One region of the Bacillus sp. FAU18 genome, then DNA from elsewhere that is predicted to be linked to it. Evidence: predicted binding sites of a transcription regulator. Region 1 holds the regulator's gene; the other holds the start of a gene.
The links. Region 1 encodes CtsR, which represses protease genes until heat stress. Its sites were predicted from a motif close to ATGGTCAATAAAGGTCAAACA; they were not measured.
Positions count from the first base shown of each region.

Region 2: the regulator CtsR is predicted to act here: its motif matches at 3,125-3,145, upstream of clpP (ATP-dependent Clp endopeptidase proteolytic subunit ClpP).

Region 1 covers NZ_JBVYHZ010000004.1:98,332-106,978, forward strand. Annotated here, with positions in the region: rRNA gene AC0OMU_RS11550 (23S ribosomal RNA) at 1-2,157, shown strand, start outside; rRNA gene rrf (5S ribosomal RNA) at 2,212-2,327, shown strand; gene ctsR (transcriptional regulator CtsR) at 2,568-3,032, shown strand; gene mcsA (protein-arginine kinase activator protein McsA) at 3,046-3,603, shown strand; gene AC0OMU_RS11570 (protein arginine kinase) at 3,603-4,694, shown strand; gene clpC (ATP-dependent protease ATP-binding subunit ClpC) at 4,691-7,123, shown strand; gene radA (DNA repair protein RadA) at 7,215-8,591, shown strand; gene disA (DNA integrity scanning diadenylate cyclase DisA) at 8,595-8,647, shown strand, end outside.
Region 2 covers NZ_JBVYHZ010000004.1:1,409,573-1,418,219, reverse strand. Annotated here, with positions in the region: gene mdxK (maltose phosphorylase) at 1-69, shown strand, start outside; gene malL (oligo-1,6-glucosidase) at 62-1,747, shown strand; gene pgmB (beta-phosphoglucomutase) at 1,744-2,418, shown strand; gene clpP (ATP-dependent Clp endopeptidase proteolytic subunit ClpP) at 2,481-3,074, opposite strand; tRNA gene AC0OMU_RS18440 (tRNA-Arg) at 3,344-3,419, shown strand; gene AC0OMU_RS18435 (IS3 family transposase) at 4,224-4,358, shown strand; gene AC0OMU_RS18430 (hypothetical protein) at 5,323-5,637, shown strand; gene AC0OMU_RS18425 (DUF5819 family protein) at 5,693-6,361, shown strand; gene AC0OMU_RS18420 (DCC1-like thiol-disulfide oxidoreductase family protein) at 6,383-7,732, shown strand; gene AC0OMU_RS18415 (serine hydrolase) at 7,737-8,647, shown strand, end outside.

The DNA of each region.
Region 1 (8,647 bases):
GGAGGCCCGAACCCACGCACGTTGAAAAGTGCGGGGATGAGGTGTGGGTAGGGGTGAAATGCCAATCGAACCTGGAGATAGCTGGTTCTCTCCGAAATAGCTTTAGGGCTAGCCTCAAGGTAAGAGTCTTGGAGGTAGAGCACTGATTGGACTAGGGGCCCCTACCGGGTTACCGAATTCAGTCAAACTCCGAATGCCAATGACTTATCCTTGGGAGTCAGACTGCGAGTGATAAGATCCGTAGTCGAAAGGGAAACAGCCCAGACCGCCAGCTAAGGTCCCAAAGTATACGTTAAGTGGAAAAGGATGTGGAGTTGCTTAGACAACCAGGATGTTGGCTTAGAAGCAGCCACCATTTAAAGAGTGCGTAATAGCTCACTGGTCGAGTGACTCTGCGCCGAAAATGTACCGGGGCTAAACGTATCACCGAAGCTGCGGACTGTTCTTCGAACAGTGGTAGGAGAGCGTTCTAAGGGCTGTGAAGCCAGACCGGAAGGACTGGTGGAGCGCTTAGAAGTGAGAATGCCGGTATGAGTAGCGAAAGAGGGGTGAGAATCCCCTCCACCGAATGCCTAAGGTTTCCTGAGGAAGGCTCGTCCGCTCAGGGTTAGTCGGGACCTAAGCCGAGGCCGAAAGGCGTAGGCGATGGACAACAGGTTGATATTCCTGTACCACCTCCTCACCATTTGAGCAATGGGGGGACGCAGGAGGATAGGGTAAGCGCGGTATTGGATATCCGCGTCCAAGCAGTTAGGCTGGGAAATAGGCAAATCCGTTTCCCATAAGGCTGAGCTGTGATGGCGAGCGAAATATAGTAGCGAAGTTCCTGATTCCACACTGCCAAGAAAAGCCTCTAGCGAGGTGAGAGGTGCCCGTACCGCAAACCGACACAGGTAGGCGAGGAGAGAATCCTAAGGTGATCGAGAGAACTCTCGTTAAGGAACTCGGCAAAATGACCCCGTAACTTCGGGAGAAGGGGTGCTCTGTTAGGGTGCAAGCCCGAGAGAGCCGCAGTGAATAGGCCCAGGCGACTGTTTAGCAAAAACACAGGTCTCTGCGAAGCCGTAAGGCGAAGTATAGGGGCTGACGCCTGCCCGGTGCTGGAAGGTTAAGAGGAGCGCTTAGCGTAAGCGAAGGTGCGAATTGAAGCCCCAGTAAACGGCGGCCGTAACTATAACGGTCCTAAGGTAGCGAAATTCCTTGTCGGGTAAGTTCCGACCCGCACGAAAGGCGCAACGATCTGGGCACTGTCTCAACGAGAGACTCGGTGAAATTATAGTACCTGTGAAGATGCAGGTTACCCGCGACAGGACGGAAAGACCCCGTGGAGCTTTACTGCAGCCTGATATTGAATGTTGGTACAGCTTGTACAGGATAGGTAGGAGCCTTGGAAACCGGAGCGCCAGCTTCGGTGGAGGCATCGGTGGGATACTACCCTGGCTGTATTGACCTTCTAACCCGCCGCCCTTATCGGGCGGGGAGACAGTGTCAGGTGGGCAGTTTGACTGGGGCGGTCGCCTCCTAAAAGGTAACGGAGGCGCCCAAAGGTTCCCTCAGAATGGTTGGAAATCATTCGCAGAGTGTAAAGGCACAAGGGAGCTTGACTGCGAGACCTACAAGTCGAGCAGGGACGAAAGTCGGGCTTAGTGATCCGGTGGTTCCGCATGGAAGGGCCATCGCTCAACGGATAAAAGCTACCCCGGGGATAACAGGCTTATCTCCCCCAAGAGTCCACATCGACGGGGAGGTTTGGCACCTCGATGTCGGCTCATCGCATCCTGGGGCTGTAGTCGGTCCCAAGGGTTGGGCTGTTCGCCCATTAAAGCGGTACGCGAGCTGGGTTCAGAACGTCGTGAGACAGTTCGGTCCCTATCCGTCGCGGGCGCAGGAAATTTGAGAGGAGCTGTCCTTAGTACGAGAGGACCGGGATGGACGCACCGCTGGTGTACCAGTTGTTCTGCCAAGGGCATCGCTGGGTAGCTATGTGCGGACGGGATAAGTGCTGAAAGCATCTAAGCATGAAGCCCCCCTCAAGATGAGATTTCCCATTCCGCAAGGAAGTAAGATCCCTGAAAGATGATCAGGTTGATAGGTCTGAGGTGGAAGTGTGGCGACACATGGAGCTGACAGATACTAATCGATCGAGGACTTAACCATATTTTGAATGATGTCACACCTGTTATCTAGTTTTGAGAGAACACTCTCAATTTGTTTGGTGGCGATAGCGAAGAGGTCACACCCGTTCCCATACCGAACACGGAAGTTAAGCTCTTCAGCGCCGATGGTAGTCGGGGGTTTCCCCCTGTGAGAGTAGGACGCCGCCAAGCAAGCTTAAACCCAGCTCATTGAGCTGGGTTTTTTGTATTTTGGTTTATTGGTATCATAAAATTCCACTTAACTGTATAATATAATAACTTTATACCGAATTTTAAATCAGCAATCAGGTTTTGTGGACCGGGAAAATGGAAATAATAAAGGATAGAGCGAGAAAGTTGAAAATTCTCGAGAAACGGCTTATAGTAAGATTAAAGTCAAATATAGTCAAAGTCAGTAAAGGAGGGGGTTGAGTGGGACATAATATTTCTGACATCATTGAACAATATTTAAAACGAGTGTTAGATCAAAATGGCAAGGAAATTTTAGAGATTAAACGAAGTGAAATTGCAGATAAATTTCAATGCGTTCCTTCCCAAATAAATTATGTCATCAACACCAGATTTACAAGCGAAAGAGGATATATTGTTGAGAGCAAACGCGGGGGCGGCGGTTACATCAGAATCATTAAAATTAAAATGAACAATGAAGTTGTCCTGATCAATAATATTATTTCTCAAATTAATACCCATTTGTCTCAAGCAGCCTCTGATGACATTATTTTAAGGCTATTAGAAGACAAGGTAATTTCAGAAAGAGAAGCAAAAATGATGGTCAGCGTAATGGACCGCTCAGTTTTACACATTGACTTGCCTGAACGTGATGAATTAAGAGCGAGAATGATGAAGGCAATGCTGACTTCTTTAAAATTAAAATAAGCGGGTGAAAAGATTGATTTGTCAAGAGTGCCACGAGAGACCAGCCACTTTTCACTTTACAAAGGTTGTTAACGGAGAAAAAATAGAAGTTCATATTTGTGAACAATGTGCCAAAGAAAATAGTGATTCATATGGTATAAGTGCAAATCAGGGTTTCTCTATTCATAATTTACTTTCGGGTTTACTGAACATGGATTCTTCATTTCAAAATGCAGGAACTCAAATGTTCAGTCACTCGGAGCAAATATCTGCTTGTCCGAAATGCGGAATGACTTTTCAGCAATTCAGAAAAATTGGCCGTTTTGGATGTTCTGAATGTTACAAAACATTTCATAGCAACATTACACCAATCCTACGTAAAGTGCACAGCGGAAACACTGTGCATGCAGGTAAGATACCGAAACGAATAGGCGGCAATCTTCATGTCAGACGGCAGATTGATATGCTAAAAAAGGAATTAGAATCCTTAATCCATCAAGAAGAATTTGAAAATGCAGCTCATGTAAGAGATCAAATTCGTTCATTAGAACAATCACTCAAAAGTACAGATAGTGAGGAGGAACAGGAGTAATGTCGCTAAAGCATTTTATTCAGGACGCACTAAGCAGTTGGATGAAGCAGAAAGGACCTGAAAGTGACATTGTACTCAGCAGCCGCATACGTTTAGCAAGGAACTTTGAGCATATTCGGTTCCCTACGCGGTATTCCAATGAAGAAGCCTCATCCATCATACAGCAATTTGAAGATCAGTTTTCAGAGCAAGAAATTCCCGGAATCGGCAAATTTGTTTTGATTAGAATGAATGATGCACAGCCTTTAGAGAAGCGTGTACTTGTTGAAAAACATCTAATCAGTCCGAATCTGACAGAGTCTCCTTTTGGCGGCTGTTTGCTTTCTGAAAATGAGGAAGTAAGCGTCATGCTAAATGAAGAGGACCATATTAGAATTCAGTGTCTTTTCCCTGGATTTCAGCTTTTAGAAGCAATGAAAGCCGCAAACCAGGTCGACGACTGGATCGAAGAAAAAGTTGATTATGCATTCAATGAGCAAAGAGGATACTTAACCAGCTGTCCTACAAACGTAGGTACAGGTTTAAGGGCTTCGGTCATGATGCATCTGCCGGCACTAGTTTTAACTAGGCAAATAAATCGAATTATACCGGCAATTAATCAATTAGGCTTAGTTGTTAGAGGAATTTATGGGGAAGGCAGCGAAGCAGTAGGGAATATCTTTCAAATTTCAAATCAGATCACGCTTGGTAAGTCAGAGCAGGATATTGTAGAGGATCTTAACAGTGTTGCTGCTCAGTTGATTGAACAAGAACGATCTGCCCGAGAAGCGATTTATCAAACTTCTAAAATCGAACTTGAGGATCGGGTATATCGGTCTTATGGGGTCTTGTCTAATTGCCGGATGATAGAATCGAAAGAAACTGCAAAGTGCCTTTCAGATGTTCGGTTAGGCATAGACCTAGGCATTATAAAAGGACTTTCAAGCAACATACTTAACGAACTTATGATTTTGACGCAGCCAGGATTTTTACAGCAATACTCGGGAGGCGCTTTGCGTCCGAACGAAAGGGACATTCGAAGAGCGGCTCTCATCAGAGAACGGCTTCACTTAGAAATGAATGGGAAAAGACAGGAGGATGAATCGATATGATGTTTGGAAGATTTACAGAACGAGCTCAAAAAGTACTGGCGCTAGCACAGGAAGAAGCACTTCGGTTAGGTCATAATAACATTGGCACTGAGCATATTTTATTAGGACTGGTAAGAGAAGGAGAGGGCATTGCTGCTAAAGCTCTTCAAGCGCTTGGACTCGGTTCAGATAAAATTCAGAAAGAAGTAGAAAGTTTGATCGGGCGCGGGCAGGAAATGTCTCAAACGATTCATTATACTCCTAGAGCTAAAAAAGTCATTGAGCTTTCAATGGATGAAGCAAGAAAACTCGGTCATTCTTATGTTGGAACAGAACATATTCTTCTTGGTCTGATTCGTGAAGGAGAAGGTGTTGCTGCGAGAGTTCTGAATAATCTCGGTGTCAGCTTAAATAAAGCAAGACAGCAGGTGCTCCAGCTTCTAGGAAGTAATGAAACAGGATCATCAGCGGCAGGAACAAACAGCAATGCGAATACGCCTACGCTTGACAGCTTGGCAAGAGACTTAACTGCTATTGCGAAGGAAGACAGTCTTGACCCTGTAATCGGCAGAAGCAAGGAGATCCAGCGTGTCATTGAAGTGTTAAGCCGCAGAACGAAAAACAACCCTGTTCTCATAGGGGAACCAGGTGTAGGTAAAACGGCTATCGCAGAAGGTTTGGCACAGCAAATTATCAATAATGAAGTACCCGAAATTTTGCGTGATAAACGTGTGATGACATTAGACATGGGAACAGTTGTTGCCGGCACAAAATACCGTGGAGAATTTGAGGATCGCCTGAAGAAGGTCATGGATGAAATTCGCCAGGCAGGAAATATCATTCTATTCATCGATGAGCTCCATACACTAATCGGGGCAGGCGGAGCAGAAGGTGCTATTGATGCATCTAATATTTTAAAACCATCACTTGCTCGCGGCGAACTCCAATGTATTGGTGCAACGACTCTTGATGAGTACCGTAAATATATTGAAAAAGATGCAGCACTGGAACGCCGTTTTCAGCCGATTCAGGTTGATCAGCCATCTGTAGATGAAAGTATTCAAATTTTACAAGGTCTGCGTGACAGATACGAAGCCCACCACCGCGTTTCTATCACTGATGATGCCATTGAAGCTGCGGTTAAGCTTTCTGACAGATATATTTCTGACCGCTTCCTTCCGGATAAAGCAATTGACTTGATCGATGAAGCAGGTTCAAAGGTGAGACTGCGCTCATTTACAACGCCTCCTAACTTAAAAGAGCTTGAGCAGAAGCTTGATGAGGTTCGTAAAGAGAAGGATGCGGCAGTGCAAAGCCAAGAGTTTGAAAAAGCTGCTTCCTTGCGTGATACTGAACAACGCCTGCGCGAGCAAGTAGAGGATACGAAGAAATCATGGAAAGAGAAGCAAGGGCAGGAAAACTCAGAGGTTACTGTGGATGATATTGCGATGGTTGTATCCAGCTGGACCGGTGTGCCTGTATCTAAAATCGCCCAAACTGAAACTGATAAGCTTCTCAATATGGAAAACATTCTTCATTCCCGCGTCATCGGCCAGGATGAGGCAGTTGTAGCTGTTGCAAAAGCCGTCAGACGTGCGAGAGCAGGGTTGAAAGATCCTAAACGCCCAATCGGCTCATTCATTTTCTTAGGCCCTACAGGTGTAGGTAAAACAGAGCTTGCACGAGCACTCGCTGAATCCATTTTTGGCGATGAAGAATCCATGATCAGAATTGATATGTCTGAATACATGGAAAAACACTCAACTTCAAGACTTGTTGGTTCACCTCCGGGATATGTGGGATATGATGAAGGCGGTCAATTGACAGAGAAAGTCAGAAGAAAACCTTACTCTGTCGTGCTTCTTGATGAGATCGAGAAAGCGCACCCTGATGTCTTCAATATCCTTCTGCAAGTTCTTGAAGACGGACGATTGACTGATTCTAAAGGACGCACAGTCGATTTCCGCAATACCATTCTGATCATGACATCAAACGTCGGAGCAAGTGAGCTGAAACGCAATAAATATGTCGGCTTTAACGTTCAGGATGAAACTCAAAATCATAAAGACATGAAAGATAAAGTGATGGGTGAATTGAAACGAGCGTTCAGACCTGAGTTCATCAACCGTATTGATGAAATCATTGTCTTCCATTCACTTGAGAAAAAACATCTTACTGAAATTGTGTCATTAATGTCTGATCAATTAACGAAACGCCTGAAAGAACAAGATCTTTCTATCGAATTGACAGATGCTGCAAAAGCGAAAGTCGCGGAAGAGGGCGTTGACCTGGAATACGGTGCCCGTCCGTTAAGAAGAGCGATCCAAAAACATGTCGAGGATCGTTTATCTGAAGAACTCCTCAGAGGAAATATTCATAAAGGACAGCATATTGTTCTTGATGTAGAAGATGGCGAATTTGTCGTAAAAACGACTGCTAAAACGAATTAATATAGAAGACGGAAATGAGGCATACAGCATGTAAGTGTATGCCTCACTTTCATATCAAGAAATAGAACAAGGGAGAGGTCTTACACTATATATGGCTAAAACAAAATCGAAATTCATCTGCCAATCCTGCGGCTACGAGTCTCCAAAATGGATGGGGAAATGTCCGGGCTGCGGTGCTTGGAATACAATGGTGGAAGAAATGATTAAAAAAGCACCGGCCAATCGGAGAGCGGCTTTTTCTCATTCTGTTCAAACTGTACAGAAACCTTCACCTATTACATCAATCGAAACATCAGAAGAACCCCGCGTCAAAACACAGCTTGGCGAGTTTAACAGAGTACTCGGCGGAGGTGTCGTTAAAGGCTCCCTCGTTTTAATCGGCGGTGATCCTGGTATCGGAAAGTCAACGCTATTACTGCAGGTTTCCGCTCAATTATCAGGCTCATCAAACAGTGTGCTGTATATTTCGGGAGAAGAATCTGTAAAGCAAACGAAGCTGCGAGCAGACCGGCTCGGCATTAATAATCCGTCACTGCATGTTTTATCTGAAACCGATATGGAGTATATTTCGTCTGCTATACAAGAGATGAATCCAGCGTTTGTCGTTGTTGACTCTATTCAGACGGTTTACCAAAGCGATATTACATCGGCTCCAGGCAGTGTGTCACAAGTCAGAGAATGTACCGCTGAGCTGATGAAAATTGCAAAAACAAAAGGTATTCCGATTTTTATCGTAGGGCACGTGACGAAAGAAGGGTCTATTGCAGGTCCGAGACTGTTGGAGCATATGGTTGACACTGTTTTATATTTTGAGGGAGAACGCCACCATACTTTCCGTATTTTGCGGGCTGTAAAAAACCGTTTCGGATCTACAAACGAAATGGGCATTTTTGAAATGCGGGAAGAGGGGCTCACTGAGGTTTTGAATCCTTCAGAAATTTTCTTAGAAGAACGCTCTGCTGGTTCCGCAGGCTCGAGTATCACTGCCTCTATGGAGGGCACTAGACCGATTCTTGTTGAAATTCAGGCGCTTATCTCGCCAACAAGCTTTGGCAACCCAAGGCGTATGGCAACGGGAATAGACCATAACAGGGTTTCTCTGTTAATGGCTGTGTTAGAAAAAAGAGTAGGGCTGCTGCTGCAAAATCAGGATGCTTATTTGAAAGTGGCTGGCGGCGTTAAGCTTGATGAACCGGCAATTGATCTTGCCATTGTGATTAGTATCGCATCAAGCTTTAGAGACACACCTCCAAATCCTGCAGATTGTTTTATTGGAGAAGTGGGATTAACCGGAGAAGTCCGGCGGGTTTCAAGAATTGAACAGCGTGTGAAAGAAGCGGCAAAGCTTGGTTTTAAACGCATGATCATACCCGCGGCAAATCTGGATGGATGGACAAAACCAAAAGGGATTGAGGTTATCGGAGTAGCAAATGTTGCAGAAGCGCTTCGTACTTCATTAGGAGGATAATAGATGGAAAAAGAGAAAAAAGGGGCGAAACACGAGTTAGACCTGTCATCTATATT
Region 2 (8,647 bases), 1.3 Mb from region 1:
CACATGAACGTTTATGAGGAACCAGTTGTCCTACAGGGACGATGTGAAAGGAGAACGCCTAATGAGTGAATGGTGGAAAGAAGCTGTCGTTTATCAAATTTACCCGCGCAGTTTTTATGATGCCAATGGAGATGGATTCGGGGATTTGCAAGGTGTGATTCAAAAGCTGGATTACATCAAAAATCTCGGGGCGGATGTCATCTGGCTCTCCCCGGTATTTGATTCCCCGCAGGATGACAACGGATATGATATCAGCGATTACAAAAACATGTATGAAAAGTTTGGGACAAATGAAGATATGTTTCAGCTGATTGATGAAGTCCATAAACGCGGAATGAAAATCGTCATGGATTTGGTCGTGAACCACACATCAGATGAGCATGCTTGGTTTGCTGAAAGCCGCAAGTCGAAGGACAATCCTTACCGGGATTATTATTTTTGGAAAGATCCTAAACCGGACGGCTCAGAGCCGAATAATTGGGGATCGATCTTTTCAGGCTCAGCGTGGACATACGATGAAGGAACAGGGCAGTATTATTTGCACTACTTTTCGAAAAAACAGCCTGATTTAAATTGGGAAAACGAAGCCGTTCGCCGGGAAGTTTATGATGTAATGAGATTCTGGATGGATAGAGGCGTTGACGGCTGGCGGATGGATGTGATCGGCTCTATTTCTAAATACACCGATTTTCCGGACTACGAAACGGATCATAGCCGCAGCTATATTGTCGGCCGTTATCACTCTAACGGCCCACGTCTTCATGAGTTTATTCAAGAGATGAACAGGGAAGTGCTTTCTCATTACGACTGCATGACAGTCGGAGAGGCAAACGGCTCTGATATTGAAGAGGCGAAAAAGTACACAGATGCAAGCAGGCAAGAGCTGAATATGATCTTTACATTTGAACATATGGATATTGATACAGAACAAAACTCGCCAAATGGGAAATGGCAGATCAAGCCGTTTGATTTGATTGCTTTAAAAAAGACGATGACAAGGTGGCAGACCGGGTTAATGAATGTCGGCTGGAATACCCTTTATTTTGAGAACCATGATCAGCCGAGGGTTATTTCCCGCTGGGGCAATGACAGGAAACTGCGTAAGGAATGTGCGAAGGCATTTGCAACGGTTTTGCACGGCATGAAAGGAACGCCGTTTATTTACCAGGGAGAAGAAATCGGCATGGTCAACAGCGATATGCCGCTGGAGATGTATGATGATCTTGAAATAAAGAATGCATATCGTGAACTAGTCGTCGAAAACAAAACGATGTCAGAAAAAGAGTTTGTCAAAGCCGTGATGATAAAAGGAAGGGATCATGCGAGAACACCTATGCAGTGGGATGCCGGAAAACATGCGGGATTCACAGCCGGAGACCCATGGATACCGGTAAATTCCCGCTATCAAGATATCAATGTGAAAGAGTCCTTGGAAGATCAAGATTCGATTTTCTTTTACTATCAGAAGCTCATTCAATTACGAAAGCAATATAAGATTATGATATATGGCGATTATCAGCTGTTGCAGGAGAATGATCCGCAGGTCTTTTCTTACCTCCGAGAATATCGAGGGGAAAAGCTTCTTGTCGTTGTGAATTTATCGGAAGAAAAGGCTCTGTTCGAAGCGCCTCCAGAACTGATTCATGAGCGTTGGAAAGTGCTGATTTCAAACTATCCGCAGGAGCGGGCTGACTTAAAGAGTATTAGCCTCAAACCTTATGAAGCTGTGATGGTCATTAGTATATGAAAGCGGTCATTTTTGATTTAGACGGAGTGATAACAGATACGGCTGAATATCATTTTCTCGCTTGGAAGCACATCGCAGAACAAATCAATATCCGCTTTGACAGAGACATGAATGAAAGGCTAAAAGGAATCAGCAGAGAAGAGTCACTTGAAAGCATATTGATCTCTGGCGGTGCGGAAACAAAGTATACAAATGCGGAGAAACAAGAACTTATGCATCAGAAAAATCACGATTATCAAACGTTGATCAGCAAATTGACGCCGGAAGATCTTTTACCGGGGATTGGCAGGCTCCTATGTCAATTGAAAAACGAAAATATAAAAATCGGGTTAGCATCTTCAAGTCGCAATGCCCCCGAGATTTTAAGACGATTGGCAATTATCGATGATTTTGATGCCATTGTTGATCCGACGGCTCTTGCGAAGGGGAAGCCTGATCCTGACATCTTTTTAACAGCTGCAGCGATGCTCGATGTTTCCCCTGCTGATTGCGCGGCAATAGAAGACGCAGAAGCAGGCATTTCTGCAATCAAATCTGCGGGGATGTTTGCGGTTGGTGTCGGTCAAGGACAGCCGATGCTTGGTGCTGATTTGGTTGTGAGGCAGACGAATGATTTGACGCTTGAGCTGTTACATGAGGAATGGGAGCAGTATAGAATAAAAAGTGTTTAAGGGAGTCAATTCCTTGAAATGAAAAAAACCTGCAAGAGACGCAGCTCTTGCAGGTTGTGTTATTACTTTTTGTCTTCTGTGTGAGTCAAAATTTTGTCAATCAGGCCGTATTCAAGCGCTTCTTCAGCAGACTTGAAGTTATCACGGTCTGTGTCGCGTTCGATCACTTCAAGCGGCTGGCCAGTACGTTCAGCAAGGACTTTGTTTAATTTGTCGCGAAGCAAGAGAATGCGTTTCGCGGCAATTTCAATTTCTGTCGCCTGACCTTGCGCACCGCCAAGTGGCTGGTGAATCATGACTTCACTGTTTGGAAGCGCATAGCGTTTGCCTTTTTCGCCGGCTGCAAGCAGGAACGCGCCCATTGACGCAGCCATACCGATACAAATTGTAGAAACCTTCGGCTTAATAAACTGCATGGTATCATAGATCGCCATACCGGCTGTAATAGAGCCGCCCGGGCTGTTGATGTAAAGAGAAATTTCTTTTTCAGGGTCTTCTGCTGCTAAGAATAAAAGCTGTGACACGATGGAGTTCGCAACGTTGTCATCAATCGCAGATCCAAGCATGATGATACGATCCTTTAATAGACGAGAATAAATGTCATACGCTCTTTCCCCGCGGTTCGTTTGTTCAATGACTGTAGGTATTAAATTCATAATGCTCCTCCTTCACCTTTTAGGTAAGTATGTAGTTACATGATACATTTTTGGTCAATAAAGGTCAAACAAAAAGCTGGCTTGATATGCAAAGTCGTCTCTTTTTCCCATTTTCCCCAAAAATACAGGGGTTCAAACCATCGTATGTCAGATTGCCAATTAAGATGCTTTGTCTATTTAAAAAACGGCCTCTCGAAATAGAGGGTTGTTATTTGAATGGAATTATCGTATAATTAGTTGTGCTGACGTTCTCATAACGCAGTCATTCTGCGCTCGTAGCTCAGTTGGATAGAGCGGTGGTTTCCGGTACCACGTCTGTCGGGGGTTCGAATCCCTCCGAGCGCGTCCAATAGAACAACAGGAAAGACAAGGGTTTGGCGATTTGCCGCTCTTGTCTTTTTTGTGTGAAGTAATGAAAAACTAAGGATTCTGTTTCCTGTATATATTATAGGAGTAAGAGCTTTCTGATGTGTCAAATATCTTCAGCAGATGTTATAGAGTGCGTACAATCCTAATGCCCTTGAGTGCTTATATAATTTTCGAAATCATTTTTTATACGAAAAAGAGGTTAGAGATCTATAAAAAAGGTTTAAATAAGTTTAATATGAAAAAATAAATACTATCCCTTACAAGTTTAACAGCTCACTTTTCGGCAGTGGCTATCAACTAGTAGGGGATTTTTTATGGCGCGAAAAGGACAACATTTTTACCACTATATGAAAGAAATTAACATGAAAGCCGTCAACTTGCATGTAGAAGGAACTAAAGCGCTGTAACGCGTTATCTGAAGAATAAGGGCTTCAGAGTTCAAACCAGCTCAAAAAATTGGGTAAAAAACGCCGTGGTATTTTGAAGAGCAACGGGGAAAGAATAAAAAGTCAGACAACCTTTTTATAGGATGCCCTAAGACAACGTTTAAAAGCGTTGAGGAAGAACGAGATTATCTAAAGGTACAGGTTGAATAACTAAAAAAACGTTATCCGATTACATGGCTGGCGGTATCGCCAAGGTGTCAAGATAAGGATACTAAAAATGGTGCAAGACTCAAAGGGTTCGAATGGCAAGGTATCAGAGAGATCAGTTGATTAAAGAACACATTATGGCGAATCACCATTCGCGCCCCTTCTATGACTATCCGAATTACTGTAGCTGTTAAAGAAAGAAGGCTTTTCCGTCAACCATAAGCGTGTTGACAGGTTGATGAAAGAGATGAACATCCATCGATCATTCGAAAAAAAGGGACGTTATTCTGGAAGAAAGGCATCGATTGTTCAATCAAACTGACTGAACCGAGAATTTTAAACCAATCGACCTAACCAGCTATATGTAACCGGTATTACCTATATTGTAGTGGACAGCTCCACTCTCTGATCAAGGATCCCAATACACAACAAAAACATATCATAAGCGATTCGAAACCGTTTGTTTGAAGGGCAGTCATTCTCGTAAGGGTAACGGTCTGGATAATGTATGCATCGAATTGTTTTTCTCACACCATACTTTTCTTCATGCCAAATTGAAATAGAGCTACACAAGAACATTAAAGATTATTCAGTTATATCAACGATTCCAGAAAAATTTAAACCAGTGTGCTCCGATAGAATACCGTAACACACTGGTTGCTTAGTTTTTTTATGCTGTCTACTTGACAGGGGTAAGACTAACTAACCTATCGGGTATCTTTTTTACGATTATTTTTATTTTTCGGTGCTATGTAGGTTGGGCCACAAACAAATCCTACAACCATAATAACGACTCCTACCCACCGGACAGCATAAAAATCAGTATCACGTAGGAAGACGAATGAAAATAAGGTAATGATCGTCCCAATAATCACTGCAACTGCCCAGATATTACTTGATTTCCTCATTTAAAAGCTCCTTTATAACTTAATGTTTCAGCTGAGTATTGCGATGTAAAATATAACATACTGTGGATTAAATGGAAAATCCTAAAGGTAATGAATTGATAGCACTATTTTTAACGAATAACAACTCTATTGAATTAATATCTGAATAAAAAAGTTCTTAATACCCATTTTTTTTTTTTGAACTCTATTTACAATACAAAATCTAGTCAAAAAAACTTTACTTTAGTTTAATATTAAACGAATCGTAATAGAATGAATTCGTATAAATGAGGTCATTTTCACCTATAAAATAATATTTTCACATTAATTATAATAATTTGACATATTAAACTTTTATTCCTAATATTGGATTTGAATACAAATAAAAGGAGGAGTTTTGTGAAGCTTAAAAGATTTGTTATAGCTGTTACTATTGGAACTGGAATTCTGGGGTCTGTAATGTATTCGTCGGCTTCGGCAGCAACATTAGAAACAAAAAAAGTTGAACTGGAAAATGTCTCTCAGGAAGGCAAAGATGCTAATGCAGCAGGCATTGGGAACCTAGCTCAAAAAGCCTGGGTTTATGGGACTGAAGCTGCAAAGCATTATGGAGGCAAAGCTTTGAATATGTTTTTAGACAATGGAGGGTTAGGTATAGCTAAGCCTTCAAACGAAGAGGTACAAGATATGGATGTTATTTTTGACAAAAAATAATTTATAAGGAAGGGGGATTATTATAGTCCCCCTTTTTTTAATAGAGGGGATTTTGATGAATAAAAATAAAACTTTTATTATTGGTTTGTTGTTTATTTTATTAGTTACTTTCGTTGTACATTTCTTTTTAATTTTGTCTACTGTATTACCCCCTAATCCGTTAGCTCTTGCGGTCAAACCTGTTTCTGATCGTTACACAAATACTTTATTCCAACAGAATTGGCATCTATTTGCGCCGGATCCTATTACAACTAATACAAATATATATATGAAGGTTGATACTGGAAAAGCGAGGGGAAAGAACGAGTGGATTGACATTTCTACCCCCTTAAAAGACCAAAATCACACTAAAATCGTAACCCCTTACAATCGAATTGTTAGAATTATAGATGGGCTTTCTTCTGATATTTTTGGAACTAATCAAGATGATGTCATTTTTCAATACTTAAAAAAAGCAGCTGAAAATGATAAACAGGTAAAAGCTATAACAAAAGAGATAGAGAAGAGCCAAAAGATTGGCGAGGAAAATGTGTATCGTTATGCAAGTTCGTATGCTAAATCAATTTATAATCCTAAAACAATAAAAAGAATAAGAGTAAGAATAGATACAGTGAAACCGATTCCGTTTTCTCTACGGGATAACAATGATAAAGGTGAGAAATTAGAACAAAGCACTACATTTAAATGGAAAACGTTCAATAATAAAGTGGTTCCATTTTTTTAATGAGAGTGGAGGAACAATATTATGAATAACAGTATCACTAACAGAGTTATCTCCTATTTTGCAAAAGAACGTTTTTATATTGGGGTGAGCTTGCTTCGTATTGTATTTGGTTTGCTCATTTTATATTTTTATTTAATTCATTATAATCAAAGGTATTTCTTGTTCTCCGATTATGGTATCAATACATTTCATAATGTTATGAAACCAACTACATATTCATTGTATAATGTAACTTCATCCTTAAAATACTTTGATGCGATATATCACGTTGGCATTGTGTCAGCAATTCTATTTACTCTAGGTTTTAAAGGCCGGCTCATGGGCATCTTGAATTATGTTTTGTTCTATTCATTATATGTTCGTTTCTCATATATTGGGGACGGTGGCGACAATTTAATGGCAATTACACTTTTTTATCTCTTGTTTGCAAATACTACAAAGTATTTTTCTATAGATGCAGCGTTACGAAAAAAAGTGGCTTATGTATCTGACTGTAGGAAAACTACCGCTAATATTATTCAGTACTTTGTTGTTTTGTTTTGTATAATGCAAGTTTGTATTGTATATGTTACGTCTGCTATTTATCAAATTATGGGTGAAACTTGGAATAATGGAACAGCTTTATACTATATATCACAAGTTAAAACGGTTGCGATGCCTTTTCTTCAGTCAGTAGTTAGTCAACACATCTATTTAAGCGTCGTGATTTGTTATTCTAGTGTATTATTAAAAATTGCTTTTCCTTTTCTTATTATAAACAAAAAAACAAAATGGCTTGCTGTCTTAATGGTTTGTTTACTACATTTAGGTATTGCATTTGGAATGGGTTTATATTCATTCTCTATTGTCATGATTGCGATTGAATTGGTGATTTTTACCGATAAGGAGTACAATCGCTTATTCTTTAGTTATCAGCAATTGAGACATAAGCTTAATTGGATGGTAAGGAAAAAATTAATGCGAAAATTTCAAGCTCACTGGAAAATGACTGTATACTATGATGCATGGTGCCCGTTATGTACTAAAACGAAAAAACGTATCAAGAGGGCGGACTGGCTCAATTTAATTGTTTTCGAATCCTTTCGTGATGAGACATCAACTATTAATGATGAGATAGGTATAGAAGAATTAGAAAAACGAATGCATGGAAAGACGTTGGAAAAGGGCATCGTCTCTGGTGCAGATACTTTTATCGAAATAAGCAAGCGGGTTATTCTGCTATGGGTATTGTATATGATACTCCTCTTGGCTAAGTTGTTTCATGTTAGCGATAGGATATATGATTTGATTGCCTCAAAAAGAAAAATAATTCCTTATGGGCAATGTAATCATGGGGCATGCGGCCTCAATCAGAAGCAGAGAAAGGGGTAATAGTTTGTTCCTCATTGTTTTAATACTAATAGTAGCTGTTTTTATATTCGGTTTTTTTGGCCTAGCGGCATTTTTGAAAAGAAAGGATCGAAATAGAACGGTTGAGGATTTGACACGTTTTATGTTATCTCACCCTGAGCGCTTTTCGCTGACTGTTATACAAAATGATCAAATCCTTTTAAATCATAATGGAAGTAAGATGTTTCCCTTAGCCAGTACAGTGAAAATCCTTTTTTTGCTAGCATTTGTACATGAGGCAAGAAAAAATCAGATAAGTTTCAATGATACTGTCAGTATCATTGAAATAGATAAATTTTATATTCCGAATACCGACGGAGGAGCACACGATAATTGGAAGAGCAAAGAGAATATTGGTCAAATTGTGACGATGAAAGAAGTGCTCATTGGTATGATGAGATACAGTTCAAATGCATGTACTGATTATATTTACTTAAGGATCGGTAAAGACAATATCCAAAAAATAGTTGATATATATTTACCTGATAATCACACGCCTGTTTTTTCTATAAACTCTTCGATGTTAGTCGCTCCTTATCTAAAAAAATATGAAAAGAAAAAAACGAAAGAAATCTCTGGTTATATGAAAGAGATGAAGCAAAAATATTTCATGGATATTTCAGGAGAAACTTTCGATGCCCTTGTGCATGGTAAAGCTGATTCGTTAATATCCTCACTTTCTTCTGCTAATCATATTGATATACAAAGGGAGTTCACGAAGAAACTTCCATCTTCATCTAGTGAAAACTACGCCAGATTAATGTATCGTCTGGGAACCGGGGACCTTTTAAGTGAAGTGGAAAAAGGAATATTAGATGAGATAACAGGACCGCCGAACCTTCAAGAAAACCGTATTTGGTATAAAGGAGGCTCTACCTTATTTGTTATGACGTCGGC